Regions from separate parts of the Paenibacillus sp. GCM10027629 genome, predicted to be linked through region 2. Evidence: riboswitches for the same ligand, from Rfam matches in the RefSeq annotation. Region 2 holds a riboswitch; the other holds the start of a gene.
What was found. Region 2 has a riboswitch for cobalamin ahead of nrdI (class Ib ribonucleoside-diphosphate reductase assembly flavoprotein NrdI). Riboswitches for the same ligand answer to the same signal wherever they lie in the genome.
Positions count from the first base shown of each region.

Region 1: it holds a riboswitch for cobalamin, as region 2 does, so the genes downstream of both, ACFQZR_RS24435 (ABC transporter substrate-binding protein) here and nrdI (class Ib ribonucleoside-diphosphate reductase assembly flavoprotein NrdI) in region 2, are expected to answer to the same signal.

Region 1 covers NZ_JBHTGZ010000012.1:817,345-821,560, reverse strand. Annotated here, with positions in the region: gene ACFQZR_RS24445 (sensor histidine kinase) at 1-500, opposite strand, end outside; gene ACFQZR_RS24440 (response regulator transcription factor) at 497-1,201, opposite strand; cobalamin riboswitch at 1,365-1,564, shown strand; gene ACFQZR_RS24435 (ABC transporter substrate-binding protein) at 1,728-2,732, shown strand; gene ACFQZR_RS24430 (FecCD family ABC transporter permease) at 2,732-3,778, shown strand; gene ACFQZR_RS24425 (ABC transporter ATP-binding protein) at 3,775-4,216, shown strand, end outside.
Region 2 covers NZ_JBHTGZ010000005.1:525,733-529,948, reverse strand. Annotated here, with positions in the region: gene nrdE (class 1b ribonucleoside-diphosphate reductase subunit alpha) at 1-1,505, opposite strand, end outside; gene nrdI (class Ib ribonucleoside-diphosphate reductase assembly flavoprotein NrdI) at 1,492-1,851, opposite strand; cobalamin riboswitch at 2,062-2,262, opposite strand; gene ACFQZR_RS08330 (ABC transporter ATP-binding protein) at 2,532-3,536, opposite strand; gene ACFQZR_RS08325 (ABC transporter permease) at 3,543-4,216, opposite strand, start outside.

The sequences.
Region 1 (4,216 bases), on a different contig from region 2:
GCCATATAGAGCACGGTCTCAAGCCCCTTGGTTAGCCGGTCTGTCTCTTCCCGTATACTGTCAAAAATCGGCTCATCTTCATCTTGAATCGTCATATGGATAACGGAGAGCGGTGTCTTCATATCATGCACCCATTGATTCATAAACGTAACATGGCGGTTCATACGATTCTCTGCCTGATGAAGCTCTTGCTGCATAAAATGAAACTGGTCAGTGAGCAAATCTTGCAATGCTTGTTCGATCGGTGTGAACTGTCTGCTCTTGGATGTGAAGATGGGCTCCATGGATGCCTCCGGATTCGATAATCTGGCATAGAACCCCCGTTTGGACACATATTGATAGACGAGGAAGACCAGTAACAGAAATAGACTTACGAAGAAGACGTAGCTGATGGTCGATAGTGCTGAACCGTCATTAAAGGCATAAACAATGGATGTTATAACAATTTGAAGTCCTAGAATAATCATTAATGGAACGTGATCACGAAGGAACAGTCTCATGAGGAGACATCCGCCCATGTCACCTTCAGGCGATAGCCCGCGCCCCGTACCGTCTCGACCGCTTCTTCTATGCCAAGATCCTTCAGCTTCTTGCGAAGGCGCGTGACATATACATTGAGCGTATTCTCGTCCACGAAATGGTTCTCATCCCATAGCTTCTCCAGAATTCGATCACGGCTAACAACGCGAGGATAACGCTCCATGAGCACTTCCAGCAGCAACGATTCTTTGCGGAGCAGCTCCAGACTCTGATCCGCTAAGGAGACCTCCAGACGTTCAGGCAAGAGGGTAAGTCCGTGGAGACTTAAAGAGCGCTCCGTAGCTTTTGGTGCATAGCTACCATAGGCGCGGCGCAGGTGGCTGGCGATTTTGGCCATGACAATCTCATAATCGAAAGGCTTGGTAATATAATCATCGGCACCGTGCTCTAGGGCCATCACTTGCTCCATTTTACCTTCCCTTGCAGAGATGAAGAGGATGGGACAGGTGGAGATTTGGCGGATTTGGCGGCACCAATAGAATCCATCGAACTTCGGCAAATTGACATCGAGCAGTACGAGATTGGGTTCGATCTGGGTGAACTGATCCGCAATGCGGTCGAAATCATCTGCGACGACAGCCTTATAGCCGTATTTCTCAAGCTGCTCTTTGAGCAAGGTGTATATCTTGGGATCGTCTTCTACAATCATGATTCTATCCATGAGGGCATTTCTCTCCTTCAATAAGAGGTTCATTATTTGCTAGTTATGATGATAAAGATTTCTTATTCGAAATACAAATCAAGGGGCTGCAAATGTGCTACATATTTAGTTGTAAGGTGGGGGCTTTTCCCCTATAATAACAAGGTGAAAGGCTTAGCTTGAATTGAATAGGAAATCTGTAGGTCCCTATCTGTGCGAATGTCGTATAGATCGGGTTAAAAGGGAATCCGGTGCAAATCCGGAACGGTCCCGCCACTGTAATCTGGGGATGACCTCAATAGCCACTGTTCCATAACAGGAATGGGAAGGCGAGGGCATGCAAGACCCATAAGTCAGGAGACCTGCCTATGGATACGAATGACAAACCTTCGAGGAAAGGGTTGCGCTCAGTTGGAAGACGTGTGACATGCAGTACGCATACATACGGATATATTCCGAAATTGACGTGCCCCGGGTCCTGTAGGATCTGGGGTTTTCTCTGTTCAAACGTTCAGCTTCCATTAAGAATAAGGGGAGAGAGACAAGGATGAAGATTTGGAAAGGTTTATCGACGTGGGCACTGATTCTCGCGCTCGTTGTCAGTATCGCGGCTTGCGGTACGAAGGGGACAGAAGACGCAGCAAAGCAAGGGGCTCAGACAGAGCAGAGCAAACAGGAGCAAAAAGACAATACCGAAACATCGGACCTCAAGACGAAGTATCCTCTTACGATTAAGGATGCGACAGGCGAGGAGTTTACATTTGACAAAGCACCTGAGCGTATCGTATCGGTATCGCCGGCAGAGACGGAGTCGCTCTTCGCACTTGGACTGGATCAACAAATCGTTGGTGTATCGGATTATGATGACTACCCGGCAGCAGCAAGCTCCAAGCCGAAAATGGGAAGCATTATGAAGCCGAATGAAGAAGCGGTTATCGGTGCCAATGCGGACATCGTCTTTACGGGAATTTCCATGAAAGAAGAATCCGTGAAGAAGCTTCGTGATCTGGGAATCAAAATTTTCAAAGTCGAACCGAAGACGCTTGAAGATATTATGAAAAATATCGAAGTGTACGGTCAAATTACGGATCGTCAAGCGGAAGCGAAGCAAGTGATCGATAAGATGAAGGCGGACCGCGATTCGGTCATTGAAGCGGTGAAGAATGTCGCTGCGGATCAGAAGAAGAAGGTATACATCGAATTCTCCCCAGGCTGGACGGTCGGTAAAGGCGAATTCATGGATGAATTGATCACAATCGCTGGCGGCGTGAACGTGGCATCCGATGTACAAGGCTGGGTGCAGATTAATGAAGAGAATATTATTCATTCGAATCCGAATGTCATTCTATTCGCGAATGATGCCAAAGATTATGAGACAGGCAAACCGATTAAAGATATCATTCTAGGTCGCAGCGGCTGGGATCAAATTGATGCGATTAAGAATAATCAAGTGATTGGCGTGGATGGCAACTTGCTTAGCAGACCAGGTCCACGTCTAACCGATGGCTTGATCGCCATGGCGAAGGCGATCTATCCGGATTTGGTGAAATAATGAACCGAACAGGATTGCTGTGGGGAGGGGGAGGAATACTCCTCCTCCTTTTTACGATTTGCGTCTCGGCTACCATTGGCTCAGTGCATATTCCGCTGCAGCAAATCCCAGCCATTTTGCTGCATCAGATTCCTTGGCTTCAAGATATGATTCCCAAGACGTGGCCAGGTTCCTATGAACAGATCTTATTAAAGGTACGGATTCCTCGCATTGCGATTGGGGTCTTGGTTGGTGCATGCCTATCCTTATCCGGTGCGGCATTTCAGGGGGTCTTGCGCAATCCGCTGGCGGACCCGTACACGCTTGGCGTGTCTTCCGGCGCCTCTGTAGGTGCGGCATTTATGATTTATTTTGGCATCCAATATTCACTTGTTGGACAGTGGTCCGTGCCCATTGTTGCTTTCACGACAGGGGTCTTAACCCTATGGCTTGTGATGCGGCTTGCGCAAGATGAAGGCAAAATACCGACGGAACGGTTAATACTCGCCGGTGTTGTCATGCAGGCCTTCCTCGGAGCGTTCGTGTCCCTGCTCGTCGCATTGTCGGATAAGACGATCAATGAAATTATGTTCTGGCTCATGGGCAGCCTCTCGCTGCGCGGATGGGCATATACCGCGGTGCTGGGGCCGTATTTGATCGTTGGCTTTATTATTGTGATGGGTTATGCCAGGACGATGAACATCCTTGCGCTAGGGGAACGTGAAGCCGCGCATTTAGGGATTCGTGTGGATCGGACGAAGATGATTATTCTATTAACGGCGACATTTATGACGGCTGCGGCCGTATCCGTATCAGGTGTCATCGGCTTCGTCGGGTTGATCGTCCCCCATATGATTCGATTGCTGGTCGGCTCGAATTATCGACTGATCGTCCCGTTATCCGCAATTGGTGGTGGAATCTACATGGTGATCGCAGATACCCTTGCTCGATCGGTACTCGCACCCACTGAAATTCCGCTTGGCGTTGTAACCGCATTTATTGGCGCACCATTCTTCGCCTATCTGCTGCACCGCAACAAAAAAACGCGAAGGGGTCGATTGTCATGATCCGAGTCGAACATGTAGATAAGCATTATGGGGCTGCGAAGGTGCTGCAAAATATTCATTTTGAAGTGGAGCCAGGGACTTGTCTTGGCATCATCGGTCCGAATGGAAGCGGGAAATCGACGTTGCTGCAATGCATATCCGGCGTGGAGCCGGCTTCTGCGGGCGAGATTGTCATTCGCAACCAACCTTTATCGGCGTATTCGCGGAAAGCTTTGTCACAGCATCTTGCGGTCCTACAGCAGGAGACGCTGCCACCTGTTGGATATTCCGTGCAGGAGGTTCTTGAGATGGGAAGGTTCCCATTCCAGAATTGGCTCGGCCGGGATCAGACGGATGCATCCTCACTTATCGCTGGGGTCGCGGAGCAATTGAATTTAGCGGAGCTGCTCGATCGACCACTGCATGAACTTAGCGGTGGACAACGGCAGCGTGTCGCCC
Region 2 (4,216 bases):
CGGGCGATTTCCATACTTTTCTCCAAGGAATAGTAATTCATCATCATGAAGAACGCGCTCGCGAATTCCTTCGCATCATCGCTGTCATAGGCGATCTTGTTCTTCGCTAAATAACCATTCAAGTTCATTGCGCCTAGACCAACGGAATGCATCTCCGTGTTCGCTTTACGTACACCTGGTGCATTCGGAATACTCGTCATGTCGCTAACCGCCGTTAGTGCTTCGATACCTTCATGAACGGATTCTTTGATCTTGCCGTGTTCCATTACGTTCACGATATTTAATGACGCTAAGTTACAGCTAATATCGCGGCGGATCACATCACCTTCGCCATAGTTGCCGATCTCGGATGTCTCTTGCAGTTGGAAGATCTCCGTGCAAAGGTTGGACATCTTAACCGAACCGATGCCTTTGAGGGCATGCGCTTCATTCGCATTGGTTTTATTCATAATGTACGGGTAACCGGACTCTAATTGAATCATCCCGATCTTCACGAGCATATCGCGCGCGCTCATGATGACTTTCTTCTTCACTTTATCGTTCGCCAGTAATTCATCATACATCTGATCTAGATCCATGTCATCCAGATGAATGCCGTATTCTTTGTAGACCGAATAAGGTGCAAATACGTGCAATGGTTGGTTCTCTTCCGCTAGACGGTAGAATTTGTCCGGAACGATCAGCCCGATCGAGAGCGTCTTGATCCGCAATTTCTCGTCCGCATTGATTTTTTTACAATCAAGGAACTCGACAACGTCCCATCCGAAAATATTGTAGTACCCTGCGCCAGAGCCCTTACGTTGACCCATTTGGTCCGCATAGGAGAATGCATCCTCCATTAGCTTCAGGACAGGCATGATGCCTTTCGCTGCGCCTTCGACGCCTTTGATCGCCTCTCCGCGACCGCGAAGCTTCGAGAGGTTCACGGCCACGCCGCCGCCGATTTTCGATAATTGCATACATGTGCCAAGCACATAATTAATGGAGTTAAGTGCATCATCCATCTCGAGTAGGAAGCACGATACCATCTCACCGCGGCGCTTCTTACCAGAGTTCAAGAATGTTGGTGTTGCAGGCTGTACGCGCTGCTCCATCATCGCAACCGCAAGACGTTTGGCTTTGTCGAAATCGCCATCACCTAAATGTAGAGATACCATCGATACGCGATCTGAATACTGCTCAAGGTATTGCGTGTGGTCATTGCTCTTCAAGGCATAGTCGACATAAAATTTAGAAGCTGCCATGTAGGACTGGAATTCGAACCCCGATGCTCTCGTTAGTTCAAAAAGTTCCTCGACCTGGGCAGCCGTATATTTCTCATAAACATTCTCGTAGTATTCATGCGCAATCATATATTCAACTTGCTCATGGATCGTCTCGAACCGCAAGCTCTTACTTTCTACTTCTTCCATAAATGCTGTTACCGCCTCATGGTCACGATCCAATCGGAAAAATCCGTCCGCGTCACGAAGCATCAACTGGTTATTTAACTCAATATGCCGCAATGCTATTCACTCCCTCTACAAACCGTTGCACATCATTTGTCGTGCCCGATAGTTCAAATTTCGAAATGACTGGTACATCATACATCATCGCAATCGTATCTGCGCTCTTCGCAAAGCTGGTTCCCCAGTTACGATTCCCGCTTGCCGATACGCCTCTCATATACGAACCGTTCTTCTGTAGAAAAGATTGTACCTTCTCTGGAACTTGACCGAACCCTGTCGTATACGTAATCAGCACGAATGGCTCATCCATCTGTGTCTGCTCGTCGATCTCCACAGTCCTCATGTTCAATTTATGTACAAATCTTTTTACGTTCCCGGTCTTAGAATCAAATGCGATGACCATTTCGTAACTCAGTCCTCTCTCTTATGCTCATAAAATACCCCCACAAAGTGACACACTACCTTCGAATCCGACTCAGGTATTTTGTGGGGACCTCAAAAATTATACATTCTACTCATTAAAAAAAGCGCATCCGGCACAATGAACCGAACGCACCTTAACGATAGTTCACTCATTAAGACGACGCCAGCACGTTCCTATCTCCGTAGGGATGACATGTGCAGATGACAGGCAGGTCTCCTGACTCAAGGATCATCGTGATTGCCGCCTTCCCGATTTGTACTAATCAGTGGCTCTCTAGCAACCGCTCCTCTATTACAGTGGCGGGACCGCGCCGGATTTCAACCGGACTTCCCTATTAATCTTTGCACTCTAAGACTAGAGGTGCAAAAAACCTGTACATCACGATATGTAGTTGTGCTTAATCAATTTACATCAATATATTGTGCTTGTCAATACAATGACATGCCTATATTTTGCGTTGGAAAGGGATACAATCGGCGTAAAATAAGGGTTTCTATTCAAATAAAAATATTATATTTTAGATAAATTTAAGATAAAAATAGAGAAGAGCCTTACACCGTCACCAAGACGGAAGCAAGACTCCTCCACGTGATCGTCATTCCTACAAATCAACTTCAACATCTACATCTTGTGTGTTAGAGAGATATTCATTACAATTCTTATTCCGTTAAAACACTGACCTTTTCGATCCTTTCTTTATGCCCGTACAACTCCTTGATCACCTGTTCAATCGGCAGCGCATCGATCGTCATATCTTGCAGCGTGCAGCGCTCGTTCATCAGCTGAATGAACCGCTTGAGCGGTAGACAATCCGTGTCGAGCTCCAACTCCGCATCTTTGGCTGAATGCAGCTTAAGCACGGTAACACCCTCAATCCCATACCAATCCGCAGGCTGCTCGGTGACGATCCGAACTTTCTTCTTCGCGCCGAGAAAATTGCGCAGCGCCATGATCGAGTCATCAAACACGATTTCGCCATTATTAATGACGATAACACGACGTGCAAGCTGTTCAATATCCTCCAGATCATGTGTGGTTAAAATAAACGTTACGCCTTGCTCATTCATCTCCTGAATAAAGCTGCGAATTTTCTCCTTCGCGATGACATCCAGCCCGATCGTAGGCTCGTCGAGGAACACCACGGATGGGCGATGCAACATCGCCATAATGAACTCACATTTCATTCGTTCTCCGAGCGACAGCTGCCTTGTCGGCTTCCGCATAATCTCCTCGACCTCAAGCAGCCTGGATAGTCTGTGCAGTGTTCCTTCAAATGCGGCATCATCGATCGCATAAATGGCTTTGTTCATATAGAACGCGTCAAGCGGGGGAATATCCCATAACAGTTGGGACTTCTGCCCGAATACCGCTCCAATGTTGCGCACATATCGCTTACGTTGTTTCCACGGCGTGCATCCTAAGATACGGACATCCCCTGAGGTAGGGTGCAGGACCCCCGTGAGCATCTTCAGTGTCGTCGATTTCCCCGCACCATTCGGTCCGAGAAAGCCAACGATCTCTCCAGGTTCTACCTTGAAGGTTAGCCCTTTGACTGCAGGTACGAGGACGGTCTCCCGCTTAAATAGACTGCGCAGCGTTTCCTTAAACGACGACCCACGGGTATACGTTGTATAGGTCTTATATAAATTGTGGACTTCAATCATTTCGTGTCACCCCCCTGCGCTCGTATAATTGCGAAGCATACTATGCCAGAACATAAGACCTGCTCCACAGAAAATAATGCTCGTCCCCATCGATAGCCACGCCCCATCCGCACCTTTTCCGAGCAGCGCAGACGCTGGCAGGAAACCTATCATGGCAATTGGAATGACATACGTGAAGAGTTGCTGAAACAATTTCGAGAAGATCGTTCCCGGATACATTCCAAACATCGACATGGAATCGAACATATCATAAACACGACTGCTGCCGACCCATTTGAACAGTAGTCCCGACAAGAACAACGAGAACGCAAATAAGACAAGCAGTGAACAGAGGAACAGGACAGCGAACTGAATCCAATGCAATGCACTAGGTACAGGCACCCCTGACAAAGCGAGACCAAATAATACACCACCGCTAATTAGACGACCGAAATCGTCCAAATCAAAAGCATTCATCATCGCAAGAAATAGAATTGGTCGCGGCTTCAGCAGGAAGACATCGAACGAACCTTCACGAACATGATAGAGCGTCGTCGATACAATCCCAAAGAAAAATGGAAATGCGACCCCCTTGGCGAGTGTAAACACGGCCTGGATAAGCAGTGCCTCCTGCAGTGTCCATCCCGGAAAGCTTGCTCCCGAACGATAGACAAGCAGAGTGACCAATGGGATCATAAAAT